One region of the Paenibacillus larvae subsp. larvae genome, then DNA from elsewhere that is predicted to be linked to it. Evidence: predicted binding sites of a transcription regulator. Region 1 holds the regulator's gene; each other region holds the start of a gene.

Region 1 (10,647 bases):
GACAGGAAGATTTGGCAAAGGGACTGCTGCGATGTGTAGGACAGCCTGATGAGCGATACAGGGAGGATGCGCTTCGCATGCTAAGGGCCATCCGTTTTGCCTCCACTTATGCGCTTCGGATCGAGGAATGTTCCTGGCAGGCTCTTTTATCAGCCGCTCCCCTTCTTCGTCATATCGCCATGGAACGAGTCCGGACTGAGCTTGAACGGATGGTGGCGGGGCCTGCCCCTGAGCATGCAGTGGATTTACTTCTTAAAAGCGGTTTATGGGAGCATTTTAAAGATCCGCTCCATGTGTCACTTAACATGCTGGGTGAAGATCCTGCTAAAATGCTTCTTCCCGTCCTGGATGAACTTCCCGACTTACAAGACCGATGGACGCTCCTTTTTCTTCTGGCCGGGGCCAAGGCAAAAGAAGCTTCCCGCGCTATGCGGAGTCTTACTTTCTCGAACCAGGATCTTTTTACGGTAAAAAATATACTAGCTTCTGCAGAAACTCTGGCGAATGAAATAGTTTCGGAGCGGAAAGGATCCATGGAATCCTGTACCAGCGAAAAGCTCTGGAAGCTAACGGCTGTCCGCCAGTCCGGCATTTCTTTATTCTCGCTTGCCCGAATTGTGACGGCGGTATATCCCCGGTTCTATGCAAAGCCCGGTCGAAAAACGGAATCCCTTCAGGCGGGGACGCCTTTTTATGCCCTGCTTCATATTTTAGGAGAAGACATCTGGAAGAACGGAATCAGATGGCTTGAACAAATTCCTTGCAAAGAAGTTAAGGCATTGGCGATTACGGGCCGCGATCTTATGAAGCATTTTGATCAAAAAGGAGGGCCCTGGTTAAAAACGCTGCTGCAGTGCCTTTTGGAAAAAGTTGCACTAAATGTCCTTCCCAATGACCGCGAAAAGCTGCTTGAAGAGGCTGAACGATATATGATGAACTGGAATAAAGAAAGGAAAGCGCATGATTGAACGTATACTTGCCATGTTTGAACAGAACCCTGGTGAATATTTGTCCGGTGAGCAATTGAGCCGGGAACTCGGTGTGAGCCGGACGGCAATATGGAAGCATATCCAAGCCATGAAGCAACAGGGTTACCGGTTTGAAGCCTCCAGGAGGAAGGGATATAAACTTCTGGAAGAACCTGAACGTCTGGATGTCGAACGGCTTAAGAGCCTGCTTAAAACGGATATATTTGGACAGACTGTCCATTATGCTGAAGAAACGGCGTCTACTCAAAATCTGGCTGCAAGTCTTGTTTCAGAAGGGGCCAAGCACGGCACATTAGTAGTGGCGGATGCCCAGAATCAGGGAAGGGGGCGCCACGGCAGGCACTGGTTTTCTCCAAAGGGAAAAGGCATCTATATGAGTTTGCTTCTTAGGCCTAAAGTGCCGATTTTCTTCGCTCCGCAGCTTACTCTTGTGGCAGCGGTGGCCTTGTGCCGGACTATTCAAAAGCTGTATGGACTGAACATCGGAATAAAATGGCCCAATGATTTGCTAATCGGCGGGCGCAAAGTATCCGGGATTCTTCTGGAAATCAGTGGCGAAGATGAAAGACTGAAGCATATCATTGCCGGCATTGGAATTAGTGCGAATATAGAGGCCGGGGATTTTCCGGAGGACCTGCGCGAGGTAGCAACCTCTTTGGAAGCTGAACTGGGATATAAAGTGGACCGGGAGGAATTAATCGCGGCCTTTTTACAGGAATTCGAGCAAATCTATGTGCTGTATATGGAAAAAGGATTTGCCCCTATCCGCACACTCTGGGAAGCTCAGAGCATCTCCTTACACCGGACAATCCGGGTGCGCACTTCGGACGGAGAGTTTGAAGGTATAGCCGAATGTCTCGATGATGCCGGTGCCTTGGTTGTCCGAACACCGGGAAACAAGATTTATAAGATGTATTCCGGCGAAGTGGACATTCCCGCCCAGCCCGAATAAAGGAGCGTTTGTTTGATCCCAACTGAAATTTAGATTTCCAGATACAAATAAATTTGTTATACTACCTGATGAGGCGGTATCCAATATCGAACTGCACTCTTACAAGATCTTCATTTATAACGTTTTTAACATGAACCATATTGTTAGCTTAACGGATGATGACGGATTCTGCTCTGAGCCTGGAGGGACCGAGACAGAAGGATCAACGATTCTTTGTTTACGTGTGCCCTTTAGCGTTTTTTTGCTGAAGGGTTTTTTGACGGAATATAAACATGTAACGGGAAAAAACCTTTAATTGGACAGGAGGGTCGTTTCCTCTTTGCTCGGCATGTTAAAGCGGGAAAACCAGCAGTTCGCTTTTTGCGCCTACAATGATAAGGAAAGAGTGAGGACATGGAAACAAACCGCAAGCCGCTTACGACGGCAAAAATCAAAAGTATGAAAAAAGAGGGCATTCCCATTACAATGATCACGGCTTATGACTATCCCTCTGCCATGCTGGCTGAGGAAGCCGGTGTAGATATGATTTTGGTAGGGGATTCCTTGGGAAATGTGGTGCTTGGCTATGATTCAACCCTTCCTGTAACGGTTGATGATATGATTTACCATACGAAAGCCGTGACCCGTGCCGTAAAATCTGCCTTCGTTGTAACAGATATGCCCTTTATGACTTATCACGGAAGTCTTGACCAGACCCTATATCATGCCGGGCGCATCATGCGGGAAGGATTGGGAAAAGCCGTCAAGCTGGAAGGGGGAGCTGAAATCGCCCCGGCTGTGAAGGCTCTAACCCAAGCGGGAGTTCCTGTTGTCGGCCACCTGGGATTAACTCCGCAATCTGTTCATCAAATTGGGGGTTACCGGGTTCAAGGGAAAAATTCTGACCAGGCCCGGGAACTGCTAAAAGATGCTTTGACTATCCAGGAAGCGGGTGCTTTTTGTTTGGTGCTGGAACTCGTTACGGACGAACTGGCCGCTTGGATAACGGATCAGCTCTCTATCCCGACTATCGGTATCGGAGCGGGTCCTTCCTGTGATGGACAAGTGCTTGTTTTCCATGATGCTGTAGGCTATGAATCCAAACCATGGCCTAAAAAGTTTGTAAAAACTTATGTCCACGCCGGAGAGCTCATCCGGGATGGAATTACCCAATTTGTCAATGAAGTGAGAAACCGCCAATTTCCGGCCGGGGAGCATACCTTTAAGATGGATCAGGAGGCGGTTGACCGTCTGTACGGAAACAAAGGGAACTAACCTACGAACTTATGACTAAAGGATTACAAAGGAGCATGAACTCTGGATGAAAGTCATCACACGTATTGCCGAGCTGAAGCAAGCCATTTGGGAATTAAAAACGGGACATAACCGTTTTCATCTTGCCCCCGTCGGGTTTGTTCCGACAATGGGATATTTGCACGAAGGCCACTTAAGTCTTGTGGAAGAAGCCAAAAAACAGTGTTTTATCGTTATAATGAGCATTTTTGTGAACCCTCTTCAGTTCGGGCAGAATGAAGATCTGGATCAATACCCGCGGGATATAGAGCGTGATAAACAGCTTGCTTCGGAAGCGGGTGTGGATCTTCTTTTTCTTCCGACAGTTGAGGAAATGTATCCCCGGTCACAGCGTACTACCGTTCATATATCCGAACTTACGAACGTTCTGTGCGGGGCTTCAAGGCCGGATCATTTTGACGGTGTTACAACTGTGGTATCAAAGTTATTCCATATTGTTCAGCCGGATAAAGCTTTTTTTGGGCTTAAAGATGCACAGCAAGTGGCCGTGATTGAACAAATGGTAGAAGATTTAAACATGAATGTAGAAATTGTTCCCTGCCCGATTGTCCGTGAAAAGGACGGGCTTGCGAAAAGTTCCCGGAATGTTTATTTAAGTCCTGAAGAGCGAAAGCAAGCCCTGGTTCTTTCCGCGGCACTGAACGATACACTTACCTGGCTAAGCGAACAAAAGGAATTCAATACTCAGGAAGTCAGACAGAGGCTTGTAGACCAGATTAGCAGTCAGCCATTGGCGGACATCGATTATGTAGAGGTACTTAGTTACCCTTCTCTCAAGCCCCTGCCTGAACGGCTTACCTTAAGTAATAATGTAGACGAGCGTATCATTTTTGCTTTAGCCGTTCGTTTTGGTGGTACGCGTTTAATTGACAATGCCATATTTCATTGGGGAGAGATCAGCCATGTTTAGAACTATGATGAAAGCTAAAATTCATCGGGCAACCGTGACAGAAGCAAATTTAAACTATATAGGCAGTGTAACCATAGACCAAGATATTTTGGATGCTGTGGATATGCTCCCGGGTGAGAAAGTTCAGATTGTCAACAATAATAATGGTACCCGTCTTGAGACCTATATTATTCCCGGCCCCCGCGGCTCTGGAGTGATCTGCCTGAACGGGGCGGCTGCACGTTTGGTACAGGTTGGAGATATTGTCATCATTGTTTCCTATGCCTTGATGACTGACGAGGAAGGCAGGAACCACTGCCCTACAATTGCCTTCATGGGTGAAGGAAACCGGATTGAAGAAGTGCTAAAAGAGGAGACACATTCCACGATCCGCTGAAGGGTTTTACATGTATGAAACGGGTAGCCCCTGCAAAGAATGAGTGTATCGGTACGAAGTCCATCGCTTCTTTGAATGCCAGGTTAAGGTGGGATACACTCATGTTCAAACAATTATTCGGTACCATGAATGAAGTTCTGGATGATATCATCAAGGAGTCGAAAACAGCCACAGGGGCTGCCAAACAAGAGCTTGAAGAACAGTTGACCGCCTTAAAAGCAATGAGTGATGAGTGCATTGAACAATGGCTGCTGTTTGAAGAGAAGCTCTCGCAATTCGTCCATAGCGCAACAATGAAAACTCCAACCCTTCATCAAGATCTATTGGAATTAGACTGGACAGGGAAACAATCCGAAGAATTTCTGCGGGGCAGGGTTATTTTAAACTATACATGTATAGACAGGCCATTCAAGAGTTTGAAAAACTTGTTCAAAAAGAGCCGGACTTTCTGCTTGCCCGAATTTATTTAGCTATGGGTTATTTAAAACAGGGAGAGTTGCCTGAAGCAAAAAGACATTTCCAGCTGCTTGCCCCTCTGGTTGATAATGCTCAAATGAAGGCCATTACTTATAATGCCCTTGGTTGTATTCAATTTTCCAGCAAGCATTTGAGTACTTCAAAAAAGCTTACAGCGCTGACCCGTCTATTGTGGAACCTCTTCTGAATTTGGAAGAATAACAGCTATCCCTTTTTCGTTCATAATTTGGTATGCTAAAGAGAAGAAGGAAGAAGGGATGGAAACTACAGGAATGAAATTTGCGGTATTAGATTTTGAAACCACCGGAACAAGCACTACCGATACGATTATCCAGGTCGGTCTTGTCATTATAGATGAATTCGATATTACAGACAGGTATACTTCCCTTGTGAATCCAGGGGTACGTATACCTTCTTCTATTACATCCCTTACCGGCATTACGGATGAAATGGTGGAGAATGCTCCTTCAGTGGAAAAAGTAATGGCGGATTTATACCCGCTGTTGTCTGATTGTGTCCTTGTGGCCCATCATGCCTCATTTGACCACGCCTTTTTACAGCGTTCCCTAACGAAAGCCGGGTATCCTCCTTTTACAGGAAGGGTACTCGATACAATCGATGCTTTAAGGGTTGCATTCCCTTCCCTTGGCAGTTTTCAGCTGGGGCATGTGTGCAGTTTGTTTGGAATAGAACATGAAAACCCGCATCAGGCAAATTGTGATGCCCAGGTAACAGCAGAGCTGTGGATTCGCATTATGCAGAAGCTATTTGGACTTCCTTTGCTTACTATTCAGAGAATTAGCCAGATCCTGGATCCGAATGTTAGTGACCTGGGTTGGTTTATTAATGAGATCCGCGCTTATAAAGAGCTTCACACGGCTGAGGATGAAGAAACTTACCGTTATTATCGGCAATTTGCCTTAAATGTCGATGACTGGGGGAAAGAAGAGCCTGTACGGGATGAACAGGATGTTCTTAATCTGGGAACATTTGATGAATATATGCAGCAGGTAAATGATTCCTTCAAAAAGGTCTTTCCTAACTATGAAGCTAGAGAAGCACAGCAACAGATGATTCACGAAGTAGCTTCTGCTTTTGAAGATACTAAACATTTGATGATCGAGGCAGGAACGGGTACCGGCAAAACATTGGGATATCTGATTCCGGCTCTTTATTACGGGATTAAGCATGAAGAAAAAATAGTTGTCAGTACACATACAATTAATCTTCAGGAACAGCTAAGAGAAAGGGATATTCCGCTTCTTCACCATATTTTGCCAATTGGGTTTACGGCTTCTGTTCTTAAAGGAAGAAGTCATTATTTGTGTCTTCGCAAATTTGAGAATAAAATGAATATCAGAGATTATGATCCCGGGAAGGAAGATACGCTTACGGCAGCCCAAATGACAGTCTGGCTTAATGAGACAGAGCGGGGGAAGATGAGGAGCTTTATTTTGGTAACCGGGGGATGTCTTTTTGGCATCAGGTTTCCAGTGATGCAGATTCCTGTATGAACAGGCATTGTCCGTGGTTCAGGAAATGTTTTTATCATAGAGCCAGATATGAAGCAGGTGAATCCGATGTTGTCATTACAAACCATTCTCTGCTGCTCACAGATACAAAAGCTGAGAATCGGCTCCTTCCTTCTTATAAACATCTGATTCTGGATGAGGCTCATCATTTTGAAGATGTAGCCGGGAAGCATTTGGGTACGGATCTTCATTATATGGGGCTGGCCAACCAGCTCTCACAGCTATACAAAGACAGCCATTCAGGGCAGCTGCCCATGCTGTTATCCCGGTTTTACGGAATACAGAACGACAAAATCACAGTTAGCTTACAGGCAGTTGAACGGATTAGTGAACGGATTGTGGATGCCAAAGAGGAATGGGACCGTTTAACGGAGAAAATGTATGAATGGCTTTCCGGAAACCATGAATCTTCCGGAGCTGAAACCGGCCAGCTCATCATTCGGGTTAAAGAGGATGTTCTTCCTGACAATTGGCATGAGTTTGCAGAAATTGAGGAAAATTTGCTTCTCGCGCTTCAGGACATTCATAAGAAATTGGACCAGCTCATCCAAGAGTTAAAAGAGGTTCAAGATGAATATGACCTGCAAAGCATATTGACCGACCTTGGGGGGATATCCAAAGAGATTGCCCAATACAAGCAAAATATACGATTTTTTATGAAACGGGAAGATCAGGATTTTGTATATTGGCTAGAAGCGAATACTTACACCAAAAGCCGGTCCGTCCAGCTTGTATGCGTCCCCCTTGATGTAAGTCCCTTGCTGCGTGACCTGATATTTGATACCAAAGATAGTGTTATCATGACATCCGCTACATTATCTGTGAACAAATCTTTTAGCTATTCTTTGGGAATGTTTGGTCTAGAATCTCCGGAAGAAGGGCAAGAGAAAGCTAAACTGAGAACGGTTATGCTGCCTTCGACGTTTAACTACAGACAACAAGCTTTAGTGATGATACCGCGTGATTTTCCGGGTATACGGGGCAGGCAGGGGGAAGCCCTTTTTGTTGAGGCTCTCATTCATTCACTGATGGAAGTGGCTATAACAACTAGAGGCAGAATGCTGGTGCTTTTTACGTCGAACCGGATGTTGAAAGATACGCATAAGGAGCTTAAAGAAAAACTCAGGCCTTATGGTATTGAAGTCCTGGGCCAAGGTGTAGATACCGGTAACAGAAGCAAACTGACCAGGCTATTTCAAGAAAGTGAAGCCTGTGTACTGCTGGGGACCAGTTCATTTTGGGAAGGGGTGGATATCCCTGGGCAAGCTCTGACCTGTCTGGCTATTGTGAGGCTTCCTTTCCAACCTCCAAATCATCCATTGGTTGAAGCCAAAAGTGAGAAATTGAAGAAAATGAATCAGAACCCATTCATCAAATTATCCGTACCTCAAGCGGTCATCAGGTTTAAACAAGGTTTTGGCCGGCTTGTGCGGACAGCAACAGACAAAGGGATCGTCATCCTGTATGATACTCGTGTAATAGAAACCCAATATGGCAAATATTTCCTATATTCATTGCCAGGGCCTAAAATGGAGCACATGACAAGAACACAAATTGTGCCAAGAATTGAAGAATGGATGGGAGAGAAGCAGGAATGAAGACGGAAAAAATATCTGAAGCCGTCGTTCGGCGATTGCCGATTTATTTACGGTACTTGAACGAATTAGCCATAAAGAATGTAATGACTGTTTCGTCTCAGGACCTGGGCCAGAAATTGGATCTGAACCCGGCGCAAATCCGCAAGGATCTAGCTTACTTTGGTGAATTCGGCAAGAAGGGGATCGGGTATGATGTTGCTTATCTGATTGAAAAAATTCGGCAGATTCTAAATCTGGACAAACAAAACCCAGTAGTGCTGGTAGGCGCCGGTAACCTTGGGCGTGCATTATCTAATTATAACGTCTATTTGAGCGATCAGATGAAGATTGTAGCGGTGTTTGATGCTTCGCCGGGCAAAATCGGTCAAACCATCAATAATTTACAGGTGAAACCGATGGAAGACCTGATTCCAACAGTTAGAAAACTGGGGGTTCGGATTGGGATTATTACCGTTCCGGCTTCGGAAGCGCAAAATGTAGCGAATCAATTCATTGAAGCAGGTGTGGAAGCTATCCTGAACTTTGCTCCAATCATTATTAAAGTTCCACCGGAAGTACGTGTCCATAATGCGGATTTCACAGCCGATCTTCAAAGTCTCGCTTATTATCTGGTAGAAAAAAACACCGAAGCTTAATAGCTTCGGTGTTTTTAAGTCTTTATACAAAAAATTTAAACATGAGCATGTAGATCAGATAGGCAATCGCAATACTGATTGGAATTGTAATTACCCAAGTAACAAGCATCCGCTTAACTGTTCCCCATTTTACATCATGCAAACGCATGACACTACCTGTTCCGATAATGGACGAAGAAATAACATGAGTGGTAGAAAGCGGCATTCCCATAGCTGTTGAGGCCTGAATAATGGCGGACGATGTTAAATCAGACGCAAAGCCGTTAATCGGTTCGATCTTGATAATTTTTGAACCGACGGTTTTAATAATCCTCATTCCGCCAATTGATGTTCCAAGCCCCATGGCCGTTGCCGCAGCCAGTTTAACCCACAGAGGTACGTCCAATGTATCTTGTAAACCGGCAGCGACGAGTCCAAAAACAATAATCCCCATAGCTTTTTGGGCATCGTTACCGCCATGTGAAAAGGACAGAAGCCATGCCGATAAGATTTGGAAAAAACGGAAAACACGGTTTAACTTCGAACGGGATTTGTTACCGCTTAGAATGATGAGGCGTTTAATCACCGTCATAATCATGTAACCAGCCACGAATGCAATGACCGGGGAAAGGATAAGGATCAGTACAATCTTGCCGAAACCTCCCCAATTAAGGGCCCCTGCACCAGCACCGGCCATGACAGCACCAGCAAGAGCACCGATCAGGGTATGGGAGGATGATGAAGGGATTCCATAATACCAGGTGAGAAGGTTCCAGATAATTGAAGCGAGAAGAGCCGCGATAACAACATAAACACCGTTCTCAATATCAGCAGGGTTGGCGATGCTTCCCCCGACGGTTTTAGCAACTTCCGAGGAGAAAATGGCCCCGAGGAAGTTTAGGATTGCAGCACTCAAAATCGCAAAACGCGGTTTCATGGCTCTGGTCGAAATTGAAGTGGCAACAGCATTTGCTGTATCATGAAAGCCATTAATAAAATCAAATGCCAGGGCAAGCGCTACAATAAAGAATAAAGTGATCATGTTTGCCTCCTAATGTTACAGCTGGGCTTTCGCTTATGAGTAGCGCAGAACTACGCTTTCAAGAATATTCGCGACATCTTCACAGACATCGGTTGTTTCTTCAAGGCGTTCATAGAGTTCTTTCAAGTTGAAATCATCATACGGATCCCGGCGGTTTGTGAAAATTTCACGAATTCCCTCTCTCATCAAGCGGTCACCTTCGTTTTCGAGGCTGTTAACTTCCACCGTATGTTGCTTAATTGAATTGTATTTTTTCTTGGATAGCAGCTTAAAGGCTTCAAGCAAATGTTCACAAGCTTTTACGATTACTTCTGTAAATTCCTGCATGTACTTATCGATCGTTTGAATATTCAAATAATCAAAGCGGGCAGCTGTTGCTTCAATTCCGTCAATCACATCGTCAAGATTGGAAGCTAGTTCCATGATATCTTCACGGTCGATAGGAGTAATAAACACTTTGTCTAATTCACGGAAAATTTCGTGAGTGATTTGGTCTCCTTTAGTTTCCATATCCTTGATGTTTTGAAAAAAATCAGCAGGGAGCTTATTGCCCAACAGAGCATCGCGGAACATGATCGCCGCTTGATGTGTGTTATCGGCAGATTTCACGAGTAAGCCCAGAAAATCGACTTCATCTCGTTTGCTGTTGAAAATGGATACCATAGTCTTAAGTGCCTCCTAATTGTAGTGAATACCTTATTTCCGTATAGATTTAAATTACAATTCAATTAGCAATTTGCACATGTCTTGTATATTCGAATGAAGGATGCAAAGTGCGTATGTAGAAAATTGTAGCTTAAACTCACAAAAAATAAAATAGCATAACACAGATAAAGAAAGCAATGAACTTTTTGACGCTGGCCA
Region 2 (10,647 bases), 780 kb from region 1:
AAGCCTTTTTTCAACATGAAACACATGTCCCGTATAGAACGGAGCCTTTCTTGCTTATGCAAAAAGTCAACTATGTAACAATACTATAATTACATAAAAAATCAATGCTGTTTTTCGAAAAAAATCGAGAAATTTTTCCACTTTGTCCTATTTTATAAGCGAATCTTATAACAGGAATATAAGATTCGAATTTCACATTTCTCCCCCTTGCTTTTATAGTGAAGAGGAACTCTCATTAGCGCGCTATTGGAAATATAGTGGGGGGATGTACATCATGAGTGAACTGCAACCAAAGACAAATCAACAAGATTCTGCTTCAGGCCGTACTCTAACCGGCCACCGGACGGATGATAAACAAAAAAAGACCCGGGGATTTATCCTGGGGCTGGTTATTACTTTGATTATCGCTCTTGCAGCCAAAGCATTCTCACTGATCCCGTACCTCGATATTATGGGCCAGCTTGTTATTGCTATCCTGATTGGAATTGTATGGAGAGCTTCCGCCGGAGTGCCGGCCATTGCCGAAGAAGGCATTCACTTTGCCAGTAAAAAACTGCTCCGTCTCGGTATCATTTTGCTTGGGATGAGATTGAATCTGATGGATATTATCCATGCAGGACCTAAAGTATTCGCTATAGCCGTAATCAATATCACGTTTACGATGATTGTTGTTTATGCCCTCTGCCGGGTATTTAAAGTGGATAAAAATTTAAGTGTTTTGACAGCCAGCGGTACGGCAATTTGCGGAGCTGCGGCGGTGGTCGCTATTGCTTCCCAGATCAAATCAGATGAAAAAGAAACGGCTGTCGGTGCCGCCACCGTAGCCATTCTGGGAACTATTTTTACGCTTTTGTTTACACTGTTGTATCCGGTATTGGGACTTACCCCTGCGGGGTACGGCATTTTTTCTGGGGCTACGCTGCATGAAATCGCCCACGTTATTGCCGCAGCTGACCCGGGCGGAAGCGGAGCGGTGGATATTGCCGTCATTGTAAAGTTGACACGTGCAGCCCTGCTTGTCCCTGTCGCCATTCTGATTGGCGTTTTTATGTCAAAGGGGTCACCCCGGCAGGATAGCGGGTCTTCCCGTTCTTCCGTTCCGATTCCATGGTTCATTTTGGGATTTTTGCTTGTCAGCGGGATTAACTCTCTCGGGATCATTCCCGCACAGGCAGCTTCCTATATTGTGCTTTTAGCCTATATGCTCATTGCCATGGCTATGGCGGGACTTGGCTTGAACGTGGACATTGCCGCCTTCCGGAAACTGGGCATCCGCTCCTTCAGTGCAGGGTTAATTGGTTCCGTGATGCTTTCCGTTCTCGGATATGTACTCGTAATTATTTTCCAATTAAACACGTAAAGAACAGCCCTTGAACCGGATTTGGTTCCAGGGCTGTTTCCCTTTTATTTATCAATATGGCATTTAACCGGACGGGAAGGAGAGGAATACGCTTTGCATTTGAAATTAATCTGCTATAAAGAAGGAAACCGGAGAAGCCAAAGATTTGCGCCGCGAGGCGGCCAAGCTGGGCTTTGTCCTTCGCGATGAGGGGACACGCCAATATTTTTTTCTTAGTGATACAGACTGACTACGAATATTGTAAGGACGATGGCATAGGCGAACTCCAGTAAGCCCACCTGTTTGATGGTTATTTTTGTTTTTGGTGTCATGATTGCCCTAAGCAGACAGACAGCAAAGGGAATTATCAGCCATTTCGGGAACCACGTGAGGATGACCACAAAGGCGGCAGTATGATAGGTAACTGACAGCCAATAAAATGTTTTGTTATTTTTTTCTCTGATCATGGTTTTGACATAGAAGATGGTTCCAATGAAATAAAGCAGGCTGATCATAAAAAGTTCATGGACTGTACCCCAACCGGATATATATCCCCCTCCTGTATAAAAAGCTACATACACAATGGAGCAAAATTGAAGGACCGCAGCCAGATCGTTCACAAGCGACCTCTCCTGATTACGCGAAGCAAAGAAACAATTTACCAGGAAAAGTGGACCGTAAAACAGGGCTGTCCATACAAGCTGCGGATATAGAATCAGCAGCCAGACAGCCAGGGGAAACAGCAGGCACCCATAGAACAGGACAGGCCGTTTATAAATGGCCTTTTTACCTGTACGTACCCATTGAAGCAGGGGGTAGGAAAATAAATAAACAAGCAGCCAGGCTGTAAACAAAAGCAGATGACCAATTTTGGGACCGGAGGCCGCCATGCCGAAGGCAAAAGGTATTACAAGCATAGCCCAGGCACCATGTTGTGTCGGGATGTAACCTTTAATAAAATAACCCCCTTAAGATTCTCAATATTTCTTATTTTACCGGGTAGGGGGACCGGCGATAAGGGGAAATCACGATTTGTGAACATATAGTCGAAAATAATGTGAGTAAAATCACTAATTTCGGCCCCTTTTGTTAAGTATGTCATAGTTCAGGATGGACCGGTTGTCATATAGTGGATGTAAAATTGGATCATTTCTCCCGATTTTCAGGCAGGAAACGTTCATTGTTTCTTAAACAGTGAAGCCGTTTCCTCTTGTATATAAAGACCTCTTGTTAGCATTGTTATAACCAAATTGAAATGGAGGGAAGCAACTCATGCAACATACAAAGCTTTCGCGGGTGAATGAGCTCGGACTATTTGAAATCCGTCTGGAGTCGATTGGAGGGCTTGGTGCCAATCTTGCGGGGAAGATGCTGGCCGAGGCGGGGGTTCTGCATCTTGGCCTGAACGGTTCTAATTTTTCTTCTTACGGATCAGAGAAAAAGGGTTCGGCGGTAAAAGCTTTTATCCGTTTTTCTGACCCCCATGTTTCGTTAAGAGCATCCTCGCCTATTGACCATCCTCATGTTGTGGCTGTTTTCCATGAAGCCTTGCTCACTTCCCAAAACTGCGTAGACGGACTGGACGAAAATGGTCTGCTGCTTGTAAACACAACCCAATCACCGGAAAAAATCCGCGATTTATCCGGCTTCAACGGAGGCACAATCCTTTGTGTGGATGCGCTTGGTATTTCTATCCGGGAAAAAACGAGAATCAATACAGCAATGCTTGGTGCACTTTGCAGGGCGGTAGATTTCCTAAGCCCGGAAGCGGTAAAGACGGTCATCCGGCAAACCTTTGAAGCCAAATATCCGGCACTGGTTGAAGCCAACCTGAGAACTTTTGAAGCGGGTTATAAAGAGATCATATCCCGTTCGTTTGCCCCGGAAGACGGTTTTAAAGGGGGCCGGTTCAGAATGCCCCTGTATTTGGATATGAAACGCAGCCTATTGGCGGTGTAATCCTGAACCCGGGGAATACGGTGTTTAAAGATTTAAGCACCTCCCGCCAAGGCTTCCTGCCCGTTTTCAATCAGCAGGACTGTATCAATTGTGCAGCGTGTGATCAGAGCTGTCCCGATTTTTGTTTTGTTTGGGCAGAGGGAGAGGACAAAAAGGGAAGAAAACATCAGTTCTTGCAAGGAATAGATTATCAGTACTGCAAAGGCTGTTTAAAATGTGTGGAGGCATGTCCGACAACCGCCTTGTCTAAAGGAAGGGAGACAGAAGGGTATGCTGGCGTACATGCTGTAAAGCACAAGTTTTCGTTACTGGAACATGTTTAATAAAACTATTTATTTAAAAGGGGGAAGCCTATCGTGAGCGTACATGAAAAAGAACTTCCGATAAATGGCGGAGCACCCGCGCAGAAGATGGATTTCCGTTCCGGGAATGAAATGGCCGCCAAGGCGGCAGCGCAAATTAACTATCATCTGATGGGGTATTTCCCTATCACTCCATCCACGGAGATTGCGGAATATCTGGAGGAAATGAAATCAAACGGTGAACACGATATTAAGCTGATACCCGCGGATGGTGAGCATGGTTCTGCGGGTATATGCTATGGGGCTGCCACCGCGGGAGGACGCGTATTCAATGCAACTTCCGCCAATGGTTTCCTGTATATGCTGGAGCAGCTCCCTGTCCAGTCAGGTACGCGTTTTCCGATGGTACTTAATCTGGTCACCCGTTCAGTATCGGGACCTCTTGATATCCGCGGGGATCATTCCGATTTGTATTATGCCTTAAATACAGGCTGGCCGATTCTCATGGCGAGAGATCCCCAGGCTGTATATGACATGAACCTGATAGCGCTCAAAGTGGCCGAGCATGCCGATGTCAGGCTCCCTGTTATCGTGGCATCTGACGGCTTTTTCACTTCCCATCAGAAACGCAGGGTTCATTATTTCGAGGATCGGAAGACAGTGGAGGGGTTTGTCGGCAAAACCGGTCCTGTCTACGTAGATTCAACAGATACGAAGCATCCGGTTACCATTGGCCCGTATATGAACGACCCGGATTATATCAATAACAAATACCAGCAGTCTGAAGCCATGTACAGGGCTGGGCAAGTGTTTCTTCAAATAGCTGCCGAATATGAAGAACTTTCAGGACGGCATTATGGGCTTCTGGATTCGTACCGGATGGAGGATGCTGACATTGCTCTTGTTCTGCTTAATTCGGCTGCAGATACAGCGAAAGACGCAGCCGACCGTCTCCGGCTTCAGGGTGTGAGGGCCGGAGTGGTATCACCGAATGTAATCCGCCCCTTTCCTAAAGAGGCTCTGCAAAAAGCGCTTTCCGGTGTTAAGGTTGTGCTGATGGGAGAGAGAGCCGATTCTTACGGGGCTTATGGAGGGAACCTCAGCCATGAACTGAAATCAGCTCTTCTGGATGCGGGCTCTTCAGCTTCGGTTTATACCCGCATTTACGGTTTGGGCGGGAAAGATTTCTATCTCGAAGATGCTTTTTCTTTCTATGAGCTGTGCCTGGATGCTCTTGCCGGCAAAGAGGTTAAACGTTTTGATTATCACGGACATACACCGGGAACGGTGCAGGATAAGGCAGTAAAGGCAGGGCCGCTCAGCAAGGCAGAGACATCCGGATTTATATCTGTAACCCGGGATGCGGCTACTGGAGAGCTTAAGGTCAAAATGCCTACCATGCGGGCTCTGACGGCTAAAGCGAAAAGGATTGCGCCCGGACACGGGGCTTGCCCGGGATGCGGCATTTTCTCCGGACTTGACATGTTCTTTAAAGGAATCGAGGGGGATGTCGTGGTCCTTTATCATACGGGCTGCGCGATGGTCGTTACGACCGGTTATCCTTATTCTGCCCACAAGGTGAACTACATTCACAATCTATTTCAGAACGGTTCCGCCACTTTATCAGGTGTAGTAGAGATGTTCTGGGAACGGGTACGCCGTGGTGAGGTTCAGGTGGATGAATCAAACGTTACCTTCGTGATGATCACAGGTGACGGCGGCATGGATATCGGAATGGGTCCGGCAATTGGTACAGCTTTGCGCAACCATAGACTGATTATTTTGGAGTATGACAATGAAGGCTACATGAATACCGGAGCCCAGTTGTCTTACTCTACTCCGATGGGACATATGACCTCTACCTCCGCGATCGGCGGCGGTTTTGGAGGGAAACCGTTTCATCACAAGGATACGGCTCAAATCATGGCATCTACGAATATTCCGTACGTCTTTACAGGAACGGAGGCCTTTCCGCAGGATTTGATCAAAAAAGCGGCCAAGGCCCAATGGTATGCCCGGCATGAGGGAACGGTTTACGGTAAAATCCTTATTTCTTGTCGGAATTGGAAGGCGAAGGATGACGCAGGAACCAAAATCGTAGAAGCCGCCGTAAACAGCTGTTTCTTCCCCTTATATGAAGTGGAGCATGGGGTTACGAAGATAACCTATAATCCGGAAGATAAAAAGAAACGCGTATCCTTAAACGATTGGCTGAGCCTAATGGGAAAGACGAAGCACTTGCTGCTACCCGAGCATAAATCCACTTTGGAGGCGTTCGAAGACGAAGTGGAACGCAGGTGGAACAAGCTGAAAGCCAAGCACGAAAGCCCATATTTATAAAATGATTCGAGTCAATTTCATGATACAACTGGTGAGCGCTTAATAAAGAAGATATAGATAAATACGGTTCAGATTTAACTCTATCTTGTACCCGTTTCGGATGAAAATCTAAGTTATGAAATTGATTCATTCAGCTTGATTTCTAAATTATTGGAAAAATTCAACCCCAGTGCCGTTCAGGCGCTGGGGTTATTTATAGTAAAAGAAAAGTGAGAAATGACATTTATATTTGTGAAACTCTAATCTAAGGGGGATAAAAGCTATGATCACGAGAAAACAAAAATTAATAACTGTAGCAGCTACACTTGCATTAGGCATTGGCTTTACCGCAGGTGGAGCACCCGCTTTTGCACATCCGGATGGATCTTCATCGGGGGCCACTTCTGTCTCGTCTGTTGTGAAACAGGAGCAACTGCCTTTCACTGGGTATGTCATTTCTATTGATAACCATTACATGTTCGTGGCGGATACTTCTACAAAAGAGGAAGCATTGTTATATCAGGAAAGTTGGTGGGAATTGGCTTATCAAAATAAGCTGTTAAAAGTTCCCGTTACAAGTCATGATACTTATGAGGTCGGTGATAAACTGAATGTGTTTGCAAAAGCCATGACTAAATTCATTCCACCAATTGCTATTTCACCTACCATTGAAAAAATATCAGAGTAATTAACCTAGAAAAATTATTTTTTATTATTGGTAAGCTACAACCCAGTACCGCCCAGGTACTGGGTTTTGTAGTCTAAATTACTCAATTAGCACTCCTTGATAAGGAGAGATACAGGTCTAACATGTTCTTTTCTGAACGGAGGGAGAATGAAGCAAGGGAACAGGATAAATGTCTCTATCGGAGACGGTGTATACTTCTTTCCAATTGTTGCAAACTAAAAACATTAGTACCAGTTCCGTTGAAACGAGGGATAGCCATGTTTTCCGAAGAGCGGAGAGAACAGATTGTTGCCTTGCTGAACAAAAACAAAAAAGTATACGTCAAAGAGCTTGCAGAACGATTCCATCTGTCAATGGATTCGATCCGCCGGGACCTGACCATTTTGGAAGAACGGGGACTGCTGCGCAAAACTCATGGGGGTGCTATGCTTCCTCCCCGTTTTAAAACCAGGAGTTACCCGGCAGGTTCATATGCCCGGGAACAGATGGAACCGATTGTGGAGTATGCCTCAGGTTTGCTTCGTAACAAAGAAGTAATTTTTCTCGGAGGAGCGAATGTCCACCTGGATATGATCGGATCTATCCCGCATAATCTCCCCCTTACTGTAGTGACCAATTCTACCAAAGCAGCCGAAATCCTTCGTACAAGAAAAAAGATAACGACGTATGTGACGGGAGGAAAGCTTAGCCAATGCGGAGTTATGGATGATCTGCTGGCTCAGGGTATAACGCGGCTGTTTACGTTTGACCGTTGCTTTTTTTCTGCTTCGGATCTATGGGGTCCTGGTAAAGAGCCGCCCGGACCCGAAAAACTCCAAAGTATCCGTATGTTGGCCGAAAGGGCTCATAAAAAGATTCTCATCGCTACCCATCAGGAGCTTCCGATTGAATCTTGGCAGATGTCCCCCGCCGATTTGTTAAGTGATATCATTACGGATGAGGGATTGACGAAAGAGCAGCATCATCAACTCAATCAAAGAGGCATACACATTCATGCTGTTTCCCTATAAAAAGTGTTTTCAAAAATAAATAAAATGGGTATATAGTGGAATTAAGGGAGCCTGCCGCTCCAATCATTTTATTTAAAGGAGAGAGCATAATGAAGCTGACTTACTACGGACATTCTTGTTTTTTGGCTCAAACGGAACAACATTCGGTCATCATTGACCCTTTTCTTGACAATAATCCCCTTGCTCCGGTTAAAGCCTCGGACATACGGGTGGACGCTGTTTTGTTGACCCACGGTCATTATAACCATATTGCGGACGCTCTCACCATCGCCAAAAACAACGGTTGTGTGATTGTGGCTAATTATGAGATTGCCGGGCATTTTGCTGAACTAGGGGCTAAAACTTTTGGCATGAACCTTGGCGGGTCCTATAAATTCGATTTTGGCGAAATCAAATTTACACTGGCTTTCCATACATCCAGCTTTGAGCTGGAGCAGGGGAAATTCCTGGATGGGGGGCACCCAGCCGGAATTTTGCTTACTATGGAAGGCGTTACCTTTTATCATGCCGGTGATACGGCTTTGTTTGGAGATATCAAGCTGATTGGAGATACGAACCGGATAGATGCGGTTGCCTTGCCAATCGGCGATGTGTTTACGATGGGGCCGCAAGAAGCACTGGTAGCTGCTACCTGGCTGAGAGCAAAAACCTATATCCCCATGCATTTCAATACGTTCCCGCCTATTCGTCAGGATGGAGATGAGTGGGTGGAAAGTCTGAAGAAATTCCGCCTGAACGGAGTTCATCTGAAACCGGGTCAAGGTCTTGAGGTAGAAGCATGATTCAAATCGGGCTTACCGGATGGGGGGACCATGAAGATTTATATGAAGGGACTCCTAAATCCAAGGATAGGCTTCCTATGTACTGCGGGCATTTCCCTATTGTAGAGGTGGACAGCTGCTTTTATGCGGTTCAATCCCTTCACAATATGAGCAAATGGACGGAACAGGCACCGGATTCCTTCTCTTTTATTTGCAAAGCCTACCAAGGAATGACCGGACATTTGCGGGGCAAGAACCCTTTTACGGATACCAAGGAGATGTTTGATGCTTATTTGGAATCCCTCCGGCCCATGCGTGAGGCGGGAAAGCTTAAGGCAGTGCTGTTTCAATATCCGCCCTGGTTCACCTGTATCAAGGAAAATGTAGATATTCTTAAGGAGACACGGGAACGGATGAAAGACGTTCCGGTGGCCCTGGAATTTCGGCATCAGAGCTGGTTTGTACCGGAAATGAGGGAGAAGACGCTTGCTTTTATGAAGCGGGAGCAGTGGATCCACAGCATTTGTGATGAACCGCAGGCCGGAGAAGGTTCGATTCCGACAGTGGCTGTTCCGACGGACGAGAAGCTGACCTTGGTACGTCTCCATGGCCGGAATGTACGGGGGTGGAACCAGAGCGGAAATGAAAACTGGCGGGAAGTCAGATACTTATACCGGTATAATGAACAAGAATTGAAGGAATGGGCGGAGCGGCTGCGTATTCTTGAACAATCTGTCCGCGAGATAGCCGTTATTTTCAACAATAATTCAGGCGGGGATGCGGCAGCCAACGCGAAACAGCTCATTAACTTACTAGACATTGATTATCAAGATCTTGCTCCAAGACAACTGGATTTATTTTAGTTCTATCGACATATAGAAAAAGAGTTGTCACCATAAATCAAATCTTATGGTGACAACTCTATAAAGGAAAAAATTACGGATTTACTGCTGTAAACATATAAATAATAAGTACCAGCCTTGGCCTCATGAGATCCCGACAGACGCTTTCCTTCCACCTTATCCGGGTAGGCCGTGTAATTTTGTAAGTCTGACTCATGATACAAAAGCCAGGCCACTCCTTGCTCCTTATCCGCCTCCAAAAGTATGTCCAATTGCCCCGGGTGCTTCACTTCAAAACGGTAAATATCCGCATAGTCCGAACCGCCCACGGTTCCGGAAACCGTTTGTTTCAATTTTAATTGGCTTGCCTGCTTGAACGTATTGTTTGGTTCCTGGTCGCCCGAAAGGTTTCCATTATGTTCGTTATCCGTATTAGGGTTTCCACTATGGCCGTTATCCGGGTTTCCGCCAGCGCCAGGGTTTTCTTTTTCCGGTAACTTACCATGGAAGACGACGTCGTAAGCAAAACGGCCGTCCTCTGTTACGCGATAGTTTGTAAAATAAGCGGTTACGGTATTGTATCCGTTCCAGGTTAGGCCGGACAAGCTTTTTAGGAATCCGTCCGTCAACCCGTTCATCGTTTTCCAGTCCTGTACTTTTCCTTTTGACGGTCCTCCCGTATAGATACCCTGCAGGGTGAACGTTTTGAAAAACTGGGACTCATGCTCCTCGGTCTTGACGTTAGACAAGCCGGCCGCATTCGCGATTTCCGCATAGATTTCCGACGTGTTTTTCGGCTGAGGCACTTCCATATAATCATCGGAAACGAGAGGAGTACTCAAGCTGTCATACTGGGATATTTGCTGTTCAATAGTCTGTTGGAATTCGCGGTTTAATTTCTCGTCTTTACTTAGTTTTTCGATATTGTCCTTATATCCGTGGGAGTCATTGGCCCGAATCATATTATTAATTTTGTTAAGTTCAGAAAGATCGGTTTGATAAAGATGATTGAACATGGCGAATGAGTAATCATAAAATTTCCAAGAACCGTATTGGGCATGCAGGGTCTGTGATACAGAGTAGCGTTGGGAAGGGCTATCCTGCCTTAAATTGCCTACTACCGATTTCCGGGGCTGGATGCTATCCGTCCGGGTAGCCCCGGCAAAAAATTCGGCCCCGCCTTCTTCAAACCAGGGCATCGTTCCGCTTTCATATAAAGGTCCCCTGCCCCAAGTACCCGGGACTTCATATCGCCCTTGCAGATAGTGCGTAAATTCGTGCCGGAACAGTTCTTCCAGGCTGTAGGTACTTTGTTCTGCAGTTCTGTCATAAGTGAAGAATGTACCTATTCCTTCTATGTAAATACCCCCGTTATCGGTACTATAGCCATATAAATAATTGTTCATACGGTATTCATCCGGGTTATT
Region 3 (10,647 bases), 1.3 Mb from region 1:
TTTATGCACCCAGGTTTCTGAAGTTTCTTAGTCCTTTACTTACAGCTTTGGCAATAATCAGATATACGATAAATAACAACAGGAACAGAATCGAGTAGACACCGAATACGATGCAATACGGCAGGAAACCGAATTCCATACCAAGCATATTGTCTGCGGCAAAAAACGGCAGGGTAAGTAAGACAAGCAAAGCTAGCTTGAACCAGGTACCCTTATTATAAATCCTGAATGAAACGGTAAGCCGGATCCCGGCGTAATTAAGCAGCGACATTATCAAGAAAGCCAGAATGGAAGCGGTCATGATGCCATCAATACCCCATTTGGGGGCAAGTATAAGGTTTCCGATGATTTTAGTCAGTACTCCAAAGAGAACGGACCAAATCAGAAGACGCATTCTTCCCGTGCCTGTCAGGATAGCGCCGGAGGTTTGCATTAGAATCTGGAAAAAAGCACTGATGACCATCAAAATCATCATACGTGGCGCAAGCTCTACACCAATTTGTACACCGCCAAAATTGAAGATGCCCGAAATCGGAAAAGCTGTGATACAAAGAAGCAAAACCATCGGCAATCCGGTGATAATCGATATGCGATAGACCTTGGTCACATTCCGGCTTACGATTTCCATGTTCCGCAGCGAATAGTTGGATGAAATAATCGGTACGGCCGTTTGGCTGAGGGCAATAGCCAGGATCACCGGCAGCCCTGCAATCGGCTGGGCGATGCCGGTATAGACTGATACTACATCGGCAGCATCGGATAGTCCCATTTGTCCATGCAGCAAAGAAATAATGGTGGAAGTATCGATCGTATAAATGACCGTCACCGCCATGGAATAGATGACGATAGGAAGACCGGTCAGAATAATCATGTGAAAAAAAGATTTATTAAATAAAAAATATTTAAGCTTGTGCGGCCTCTTTGTATTCCTTAATGTCCGGAGTACGGAGGTTTCCGGAAACATCTTTTTCGAATAGAACACCATAATGAATAATGCCCCTATCCCGCCTACAACGGCTCCGAAAGAAGCACCGGCAGCAGCCGCATTCGTGTTGACGGACAAGAAGACCCAGGCAAGAAGCAGTGAACTTGCTACACGGAAAATTTGTTCTACGATTTGTGAAATGGCATTAGGCGTCATATGCTGCCGCGCCTGAAAATGGCCGCGCATAATCGCAATCAACGGGAAAAACAGCAGTGTCGGTGCGATTGCCCGGATAGATGAAACAGCCGACGGGCTTTTGACCCAGGATGCATAAAGAGGAGCAGCTATGTATAAAAGCAAGGCTGCCAAAAAACCGATCAAAATGGCATAGAGGATAGCGGAAGCGTACAGTTCCCGGGCCTCTTTTTCACACCCGTTTGCCAGTTTGGCAGAGACTGTTTTGCTTAGTGCGCTTGGGATTCCGGCCGTAGCCACGATAAGGATCAGTGAATAAATATTGAAAGCGATGCCGTAGGTACCCACGTCACTAAGGAGCATATAGTTAAGCGGGAGCTTTTGAAAGACCCCTAAAAATCTTGAAATAAATGCGGCCAGTGTGAGAACCAGCGTTCCGCGGATTAACGAGTCTTTAGTCAAAGGGTGTACACCTTCCCGTTTCAAAAATAAGAATGAATTGCCGATCGGCTTCATGCAAGCAGCAAATTTGTTATCTATTGTATCACAAGTCAGTGATCATGAACGAGAAGAAAGTAGGAACGGGGCGGTTTTTGGCGGAAAATGCCAAACATTCATGGAGCTGTCGGATAACAATGAAAAGGAAATTGTGGATAGATAGCTTCTTCGCAATGAACTATCCACAGATTTTTCTGAAAAATAAGAAGAATACACAATTCATCAACAAAGTTTTGCACATTTTCCACAGATATTGTGAATGATTGGTAGTTATAACCCAGATGTTGTGGATGAGTAAGACGGGAGGAAGAAATCATCCACAGAAAAACAGTAGGGAATTCTTTGGGGACTAACGGAAAAAAATCGACAGGTTCCGATTGTACCACGTTTTGGGAAGAAAGCAAACAACTGTTCCGGAGATTTTCCTAAAAGAAGAAAAAAGTTTCCCGCAACACCTTGCAGGTGTAACAGGAAACTTCTTTGTGTGTAAGCTTTAAAAATAATCAGCATGCCAAGGCTGCTCATTCGGAATCAGGCGCTCAAGCCAGTTAACCATTTCAACCGGACCTTTAATCCGTTCCACTTTTTTCAGATAGGCAGGGCGCCTGTAGCTGAGCATCATCGTTGTTAGCGTCTGAATGTCCATGGAAAGGCCGTCCTCACGTCCAGATTCCTTAGTTACGGTTAGCCGGCTTTCATCATTCCAGGAAAGGACGAAAGTATCGTTGTTCCAATCCAGCATAGGGTCTTTTAGATGCAGTACAATCTCCTTGATTGCAGGATCTGTCCGAACAGGTCTCTGGAAAGGGAACTCCTCCAGAAATCCTTGAACGTCTACAATTCTTCCCATGTAATAAGGGGAGATTTTTTGCTCAATTTCACCGTCTTCCAGCAGAAAGGCGAGGGGTTCATTGGTGAAAATTTTGCCTTTTACATCGTATACCATCGAGATATGGGCCCGGATAAAATTCCAAAGGCCGCGCCTGGCTTCCTCGTCCAAATAAATCATTTCCGTGGCAAAGAACGTTTCTTCCTCCACCTTATAATAGATATATCCGGTCGGCTGGCCTTCAGGATTATAATATATGGCTACCGATAAATCCGACCTCTCCCAGCGGAAACGTTCGTCCCAGGCCAAAGCGTTGCGGATCATGGCTCCATGGGTCCGTCTGGCGAAACGGGCATATACCTGTTCCTTATCGGGATGATCGATTACAACCCTCATCGTGCGTCCCGGCACTTGGCTCATTTTGGGAATCTGTGTATCTTTTACTCTGTAATCAATCACATCGGATATGATCTCCCAGCCTTTTTTTCGATAATAGGGGATGGAGTAGGGGTACAAATAGGAAAGCGTCTGGCCTTTCTCTTTCATCCGGAACAGCATTTCCTTCATTAGAGAGTGAATGAGCCCTTTGCCGGCATATTCGGGATAAGTACCAACCCCGGTGAGACCCCCCATTTTGTATAATTTGCCATGGATATTAACTTGAAAAGGATAGACCATGATCTGGGAAACCAGTTTATCTTTATCGAACCACCCTAATACATCGCAAGCTTGCAGGAGCGGTTTTTTCATATTGAGCAAATATTTATCCCCGATTTCATTGATCTCCGCATTTGTAATTTGAAATACGTAATTCATCAGGTCGTTAAACTGTTCCAAGTGTTTTTCTTTGACTTCGCGCATCTCTAAACTTTCTTTAAGGTCTTGCGGTGACATGATGAGACTCTCCTTTAGTTCATCTTTTTTTATAAGAAACAGATACATCCTATTATGGATGGGTGAATGGAATGTATGCATAAATAAACAGGCAGAAACTCCTGCTGAACAAGCGATTACTGAATAATAAAAATCATTGGGGTTAAAGAACAAAAGTAAATTGGAAAAGACAACGGGAAAAGAGCCGCTCTTACAGCAATTAAGGAAGAGGCAATAAGGAAGGGATGAAGCTATGTATAGGAGAGGTCAAAACGTTTCCAGATAATAAAGCAGGTATTCCGTCGGTGCGGTTCCATAATTTCAATTCCTTTCATCAAAATGGTTCTTTATTCTTATTATAGCATAGAAAAGGGTTAGACTTAAAATCATCGGGCCGCCTCAAAAGCATTTACCCCAAAAAATAGCCGCCTGTTGCAGAACAAGCGGCTATTTTTATACTGGTATTCAATTGCCGGAAGCGACTAGCGTATACTTATCATTCGTCAAATTAAGTTTCATTCCGGAAGTGGTATAGACCTTCTTGTCTTTGGTTATAAAAACCGCTTCAACCCCCTTAAGTTTTTCCACAAAATCCAATCCTTTTTCAAGTCCGAGGGTGAAGGTCTTGGCCAAAGCATCGGCATCGATGGATTTGTCCGTCAAAATAGTGACGCTGCTTAAATTGTTTTCTACCGGATATCCGGTATCCGGATCTAAAATATGATGATAATGTTTGCCGTCTTCAACGAAATAACGTTCGTATATTCCCGAGGTCACAACAGTCTGGTTATCTACCTTGATGTTTCCGATCTGATTTCCCCGTGATTCAGCCGGATCCTGGACGCCTACTGTCCACAGCCGGCCATCCGGTTTTTTGCCGAGGGCAAATATATTACCTCCCAAATCAATAATGGCACTGTGAAAATCATGCTCGGTCAAGTAATCCGCAATGCGGTCTGCGATATACCCTTTGGCGATACCTCCAAGATCCAGAGCCATACCGGCTTCTTCCAGCTTAACCGATTTATCTTCATCATGAAGCGTTATTTTGCGGAAATCACTGAGTTTACGGTTTTTTTCAATTTCATCTTTGGGAGGTACCTTGGCTCCTTCTGTGCCGATTCCCCACAAAGAAACGAGAGGACCGATAGCCGGATCAAAGCGGCCATCTAGCATTTCCGCATATTTCATGGCTGTTTTGATAACGTAATAGGTCTCGTCCGAAATCTTGACGGCTTCTTTACCGGCAGCCTGTTGGATCTTTGAAAGTTCGCTATCCTCTACAGTCCGGCTCATTTTTTGGTCAATATCCTTCATCATGTCGTGCATTTCTTTAAAATTTTGATCCGTAACACGAGGGTCATACACTTTAATGGTTACAATCGTATCGAAAATAAAATAGGTTTCAGATTTGGGCTCGACCGCAGCCGTGGATGCTCCTTTTTTGGATTCAGATTGGTTGCTGCAGCCGACCAGACCTATAGCAAGCATAACCGAGAAAAGAAGAATGCTTGTTTTTTTGAATGTATGCATAGAATTCCCTCTCTCTTCTGATTCTAGCTGGATTATATCATTCAGAATAATGCGGGAATGTGATATTGTTCACAAAAAGCTGTTAAGAATCGTACTATAGTAGAAGATAGAGAAATAGGAAGATTTCATGACACTGTGAAGTTTTGATGGTTGATGATTGTACAGGCCCTTTGAAGTGCTCTTTCAGGACAATCTTCATTGATGATTTTCTGCGGGGCAGTGTATAATGGGCGTGTTTTTTCAAAATTTTGATTCAAGGAGACCGTATTTCAGCCATGAAATTAAAAAGAGGAGACTGGATGATCATTATCCTGGTCATAGTGGCAGGATTAGCTTTCATGATTCCAAGATACTGGCCGTCTGACCAAACAAATGGAAAAAGTCACAACAATAAAACGTATGCGAAGATTTCCGTGGACGGAAAGGAATTTAAAACCGTCGAGCTCACACAGGAAGAACAAATCATAGAAGTAAAAAGTGATCATGGCCTTAATATCATAAAAGTTCATGATTACGGGGTGGAAATGACCGATGCGGATTGTCCGGATGAAGTATGTCTGACGTTTGGATTTGTTACCAAACCAGGCTAAAATATTGTATGCCTGCCTCACCGGGTGCTTGTTGAAGTGATAGGAGACGGCGGCATACAGGGAGATGATGAAATCGATGCCTCAACCTAATTCAATGAGGGAAACCTCGTCTGCTTTGAAAAAGGCAGTGATTATTGCCATCTTTGCCGCAGTAGCCGCTGTACTCAGTGTAGTAGAAACCATGATTCCAATGGGGGTCCAAATTCCCGGTATCAAGCTTGGGCTTGCCAACATTATGGTCCTGACCTGCCTGTATTTTATGAAGGGGCGGGATGCTTTTTCGCTTATTATTCTGAAAACGATCTTAACCGCCTTCCTATTCGGGACGTTCTCCGTATTTTTGTTCAGCTTCTTTGGTGCCTTATTCAGTTTCGTCGTGATGCTGCTTCTGATGAAACTTGGCAAAAAAGAGTTCAGTCTGACCGGTATCAGTATAGCCGGCGGTATTTTTCATAATATCGGCCAGCTGACGGCGGCTATGATTGTTATGAAATCGTCGGTTATTTTTTATTATCTTCCGGCTTTAATGTTTAGCGGCGTCGTAACGGGGGTCTTTATCGGGATAGCCGTCCGATATCTGACTGCGGCTTTGTCCAAGCTGTCTCTGTTTGAATCATTTCTGGCAGAAGAAGCCTGAGAATTCGCAGAGAAAAAAGAGCGGGAGAGGAAAAAATGAGGGATCCTTTGATAGAACTGAACCGCGTTTCATTTGCCTACCGCGAGGGGGAACCGCTTCTTCAACAGATCAATTTGATCATACCTGAAGGACAATGGGTGTCCATAGCAGGCGCTAACGGCTCAGGCAAATCTACACTAGTCAAACTCTTAAACGGACTATTGGCCCCTTCCGAAGGGAGAGTTTATATCGGTGCTATGGAAGTGATGCCGGATACGCTTGTTGAAATAAGGCAGAAGGTGGGTATGATTTTTCAAAATCCGGATAACCAGTTCGTTGGCACAACGGTAGAAGAAGATATAGTGTTCGGCCTGGAAAACCGCTGTCTGGATATAGAGGAGATGAAGCAGCGGCTCCATCAATATGCCTATAAACTGCAGATTGCGGACCTGCTGGATAAGCACCCCAGCCAATTATCCGGCGGGCAGAAACAAAGGGTTGCTATTGCCGGAGTGCTTGCTGTAGAGCCTGATATTGTCGTATTTGATGAATCAACCTCGATGCTCGATGAGAGGGCCAAACGGAACATCATCAGCCTCATGAAGCAGATGCGGGCGGAAAGACGATATACGATGATTACCATTACTCATGATACGGATGAGATCGCCGCTTCGGACCGGGTGGTTGTTTTGAACGGGGGAAACGTGGCGGCAGACCGGACTCCGGAGGAGCTCTTCCAGGACGAAAAGCTGCTGGCTTTATGCAGGTTGAAGGAGCCTTTTCATATGCAGGTATGCAGGCGGCTAAGGGAAAGAGGAATTCAGGTAGGTCTGCATCTCGGGGAAAAGGAGCTGTTGGAAGAGCTATGCCGATTCAATTCGAAGAAGTAAGCTATGCTTATCAGGCGGAGAGCCCCCTGGAGCAGGAGGCTCTGAAAGCGGTCAGCCTAACTGTTGATAGTGGTCAATTTGCAGCTATTATAGGAGCAACCGGTTCCGGCAAGTCTACGCTTGTGCAGCATATGAACGGTATTCTTAGACCGACCAAAGGTACTGTCCGCGTATTGGACATGACAATAAGGCCCGGTTTAAAACAAAACATGAAGGAGATCCGCAGGCGTGTCGGGCTGGTCTTTCAGTTTCCCGAACAACAACTGTTCGAGGAAACGGTTGAGAAGGACCTGTGTTTTGGTCCGCGGAATTTCGGAGCCGGTCCGGAGGAAGCGAAGCTTATGGCACATCAGGCCATGGAGCTGATGGGACTGGACCCGGTACTGCTGGGGCGCAGTCCCTTTCAGCTTAGCGGCGGGCAAATGCGTAAAGTTGCCATCGCTTCTGTACTCGCGATGGACCCGGATGTCCTTGTGCTGGATGAACCAACGGCCACACTTGATCCTCAAAGCCGTGAGGATTTAATGAAACTTTTGCACCGCCTAAGCACAGAGAAAAACAAAACCGTCATTCTGGTCACTCACCGTCTGGATGAATTGCTCGAATTATCCGACCGGATTGTGGTCATGCATGAGGGAAGTGTCCTGTTTGCAGGTTCGAAAAAGGAGTTTTTCCACCAGTCCCTTATGTTGGAGAGCAAGGGAATAGAGCTTCCCAAGTCCATCCGGTTGTTTCACAACTTAGAGCGGAGCTTTGGTGTTAAACTGGACCCATCCGGTTTTTCACCGGAGAAGGCCGCCGAGACAATCGCTTCCGCACTGGGGAATATTTCTGACCGTTAAGGAAGGGGGGAGCGGCATGAACGATGCTTTTATCCTCGGGAGATATATAGAGACAGGCTCCTGGATCCATAGAATGGACCCGAGGGCCAAAATTACGGCAATGGTGCTGTATTGCATTGTCATTTTAGTCACGGATGATCCGGATTCCTATGGCCTCGTTACGGTTTTTTCCATCCTGATGCTGCTCAGCTCCAAAATACCGCTAAGTACCTATGTGAAGGCGATGAAACCGCTGCGGTTTCTCATGCTGTTTATCTTTCTGTTCCATCTGTTATTTATCAAAGACGGAACAGCTCTTTTTTCGCTTGGCGTAGCGGAGGTCCACTCAGGAGGATTAATTCTGGCCTGTACTACAGTATGGCGGATGGGTATGCTGGTTTCATTTACAGCCATTCTTACGTTTACCACTACACCGAATAAATTGGCACAAGGATTGGAGGATGTGATGAAGCCGCTTGGATGGGTAGGTTTGTCCCCCGAGAAGCTGACTCTTATGATCAGTCTCGCACTCCGGTTCATTCCGACCATATTCGAAAAAACGGAAAAAATTCTCAAGGCGCAAGCTTCGCGGGGAGCGGATATCAAGGAACTTCCCTGGGTGGAAAAAGGAAAAATGCTCGTGTCTTTGTTGGTCCCCGTTACCGTAAGCTCCTTTCGCCGTGCGGAAGACCTGATTCATTCCATGGAATCTCGGGGATATGTGCTCGGTGCTCCCAAAACCCGGTATCACAGGTTGAACTGGTCGAGAAATGACAGCCTGTTCTTGGCTTCATTTCTTTTGCTTGTCTTTCTGGTAATATCAGGGGGAATTTGGTTGTAGTCCCGTCTTGTTCCATGATAAAATTCACAGTATCGCCCCGCCTATGAGGTATAAACGTGTGATTTTTCACACAAGCACATCGTCGGGCCTTGTTACACTTGAGATATCTTACAAGCGACGGAGGATGACATCATGGCAAGATATTTTAACGGAAAAGAAATTGAACTGCTTGCTCCGGCAGGCACATTTGAGATTTTTGAAGCGGTTATACGGGCAAACTGCGATGCCGTCTATTTTGGCGGTCCCAGTCTGAATATGCGGATGATCCGCAAGGGATATAACCTTTCTTATGAGGAAATTGAAAAAGCTGTTTGCATAGCCCATGAACTCGGAAAAAGGGTCTATGTGACCGTAAATAATCTGCTTAACCAAGAAGACCTGGAGGAGGCGCGCAAATATCTTCAATTTCTGGACGGCGTATAGCCGGATGCCATTATTGTACAGGATTTCGCCATTCTTGCCCTGATTCGGGAGATGAACCTGAGTATTCCGGTTCACGCTTCCGTCATGATGAATGTGCACAACCTGGAGATGATTGAAGCTCTTGAGAAGCTGGGAGTTACCCGGGTGGTGGCCTCCAGAGAAATGGACCTGCAGACAGCCCAGTATCTTCAGTCCAAAACGGGGATGGAGTTCGAGTATTTTGTTCATGGGGATATGTGTTCGGTGAACGGGGGGAACTGCCTGTACAGTTCATTCCTGTTCGGCATGAGCAGTAACCGGGGACGCTGTCTGAAGCCCTGCAGATGGGACTATCGGGTGAAAAGGGACGGTTATGTCTTCCCCACAGAATATCCGCTGGCTGCCAAAGACATGTATATGTACGAGCATATTCCGGAGCTGATCAAATCGGGCATTTGCTCCTTTAAAATTGAAGGCCGCATGAGGGAAAAAGAGTTCCTTACCAAACTTGTGAACAGCTATGGGGAAGCCATCGACCGGTACATTGAAGACCCTGTCGGATTTGACCGCCGTAAAGACCAGCAGCAGTTGTTCGAAAACCGGAAAAGGGATTTCTCAACGGCTTATGCCTTCGGCAAACCGGGACTGTCCAACATTAACCGCCGTTATGAAGGAACGGGCAAGTTCTACAGTACGGGCAAAGTATTCAGTACACCTACTGCAGAAAGGGAAATAAGTGATAAACGTCTGGAGGAAATTCAGGAGGCTCTCATGCAGGAGCATAACCGTGAACGCAAGGAACCTGAACTGTGTGTAAGAGTCAATAACATGGAACAGGCCAAAATGGCGCTGGAACAAGGTGTGGAACATTTATATCTGTCCGGTGATGTATTCCTTCCGGATCTTCCGTTCACAAAAGCAGAGGTGGAGGAACTGATTCGGTTAAAAGGGGATACCCGTCTTTATTTGGGCATGCCCCGGATGATGAATGAACTGCAGACGGAGCAGTATTATCAACTTCTGAGTGCAAAGCAACTGGATTTGGACGGCCTGCTGGTGACAAGCATCGGGGCCATGGATAAATTTTATAAATTTGGCTATCCCATGATCGGGGATTTCAATCTGAATCTGTATAACCATAAGGCTGCCGAAGTGTATGCCGACTTTGGGGCACGCCGTATGACAGCTTCCCTGGAGCTTCCGCTTGAGGATTTCGTAAACCTGATTCATAACAATCCTCTTCCTACAGAAGTCATTGTGCATGGTTCCCCGGTTGTGATGTACATGGATCATGATCTGTACGAAAATACGGAAGTGATGGAACCGATAGCGGAAGAGGACAATGCGTACGTAGATAATAAATATCTCGTACTGCTTACTGACAAAGGGGAAAATCCGGTATATAGAGATTCTTTCGGACGAAATCATCTGACCTTATCCAAGGAACTTTGCTGCCTTCCGTTTCTTTCCCAGCTGATAGGAGCCGGTGCGGGGCACTTCCGCATTGAGGGATGCACATACACAACCGAACAGCTCAAACATATCATTCAAACCTATAAACAGGCTTTGCAGCAGCCGGAAGAGGCAGAGACTTTGTATAGACAAATGAAACCTGTGTATGCAGGCTATACGCT

Evidence for each region. Region 1 encodes Rex, which represses fermentation and respiration genes when NADH is low (regulators of the CRP and FNR family bind a similar motif). Its sites were predicted from a motif close to TTGTGAAATATTTCACAA; they were not measured.
Region 2: a site for Rex is predicted at 2,395-2,412, ahead of BXP28_RS17495 (YwiC-like family protein). Genes of this name have one in related genera too.
Region 3: a site for Rex is predicted at 4,911-4,928, ahead of BXP28_RS14840 (FAD:protein FMN transferase). Genes of this name have one in related genera too.

The regions. Positions count from the first base shown of each region.
Region 1 is NZ_CP019687.1:4,147,111-4,157,757, forward strand. It holds gene BXP28_RS21670 (CCA tRNA nucleotidyltransferase) at 1-968, shown strand, start outside; gene BXP28_RS21675 (biotin--[acetyl-CoA-carboxylase] ligase) at 961-1,941, shown strand; gene panB (3-methyl-2-oxobutanoate hydroxymethyltransferase) at 2,335-3,195, shown strand; gene panC (pantoate--beta-alanine ligase) at 3,242-4,144, shown strand; gene panD (aspartate 1-decarboxylase) at 4,137-4,520, shown strand; gene BXP28_RS24730 (hypothetical protein) at 4,535-4,990, shown strand; gene BXP28_RS24735 (tetratricopeptide repeat protein) at 4,912-5,184, shown strand; partial or broken gene dinG (ATP-dependent DNA helicase DinG) at 5,270-8,127, shown strand; gene BXP28_RS21705 (redox-sensing transcriptional repressor Rex) at 8,124-8,762, shown strand; gene BXP28_RS21710 (inorganic phosphate transporter) at 8,785-9,783, opposite strand; gene BXP28_RS21715 (DUF47 domain-containing protein) at 9,817-10,446, opposite strand.
Region 2 is NZ_CP019687.1:3,370,815-3,381,461, forward strand. It holds gene BXP28_RS17485 (YeiH family protein) at 275-1,360, shown strand; gene BXP28_RS25645 (CysS/YqeB C-terminal domain-containing protein) at 1,506-1,589, shown strand; gene BXP28_RS17495 (YwiC-like family protein) at 1,573-2,256, opposite strand; partial or broken gene BXP28_RS17500 (2-oxoacid:acceptor oxidoreductase family protein) at 2,612-3,621, shown strand; gene BXP28_RS17505 (thiamine pyrophosphate-dependent enzyme) at 3,709-5,940, shown strand; gene BXP28_RS17510 (DUF3221 domain-containing protein) at 6,203-6,607, shown strand; gene BXP28_RS17515 (DeoR/GlpR family DNA-binding transcription regulator) at 6,865-7,617, shown strand; gene BXP28_RS17520 (metal-dependent hydrolase) at 7,707-8,399, shown strand; gene BXP28_RS17525 (DUF72 domain-containing protein) at 8,396-9,241, shown strand; gene BXP28_RS17530 (collagenase) at 9,286-10,647, opposite strand, start outside.
Region 3 is NZ_CP019687.1:2,860,409-2,871,055, reverse strand. It holds gene BXP28_RS14855 (polysaccharide biosynthesis protein) at 2-1,582, opposite strand; gene BXP28_RS14845 (GNAT family N-acetyltransferase) at 2,112-3,341, opposite strand; gene BXP28_RS14840 (FAD:protein FMN transferase) at 3,786-4,853, opposite strand; gene BXP28_RS14835 (NusG domain II-containing protein) at 5,129-5,443, shown strand; gene BXP28_RS14830 (Gx transporter family protein) at 5,520-6,080, shown strand; gene BXP28_RS14825 (energy-coupling factor transporter ATPase) at 6,116-6,949, shown strand; gene BXP28_RS14820 (energy-coupling factor transporter ATPase) at 6,925-7,791, shown strand; gene BXP28_RS14815 (energy-coupling factor transporter transmembrane component T family protein) at 7,808-8,611, shown strand; partial or broken gene BXP28_RS14810 (peptidase U32 family protein) at 8,744-10,647, shown strand, end outside.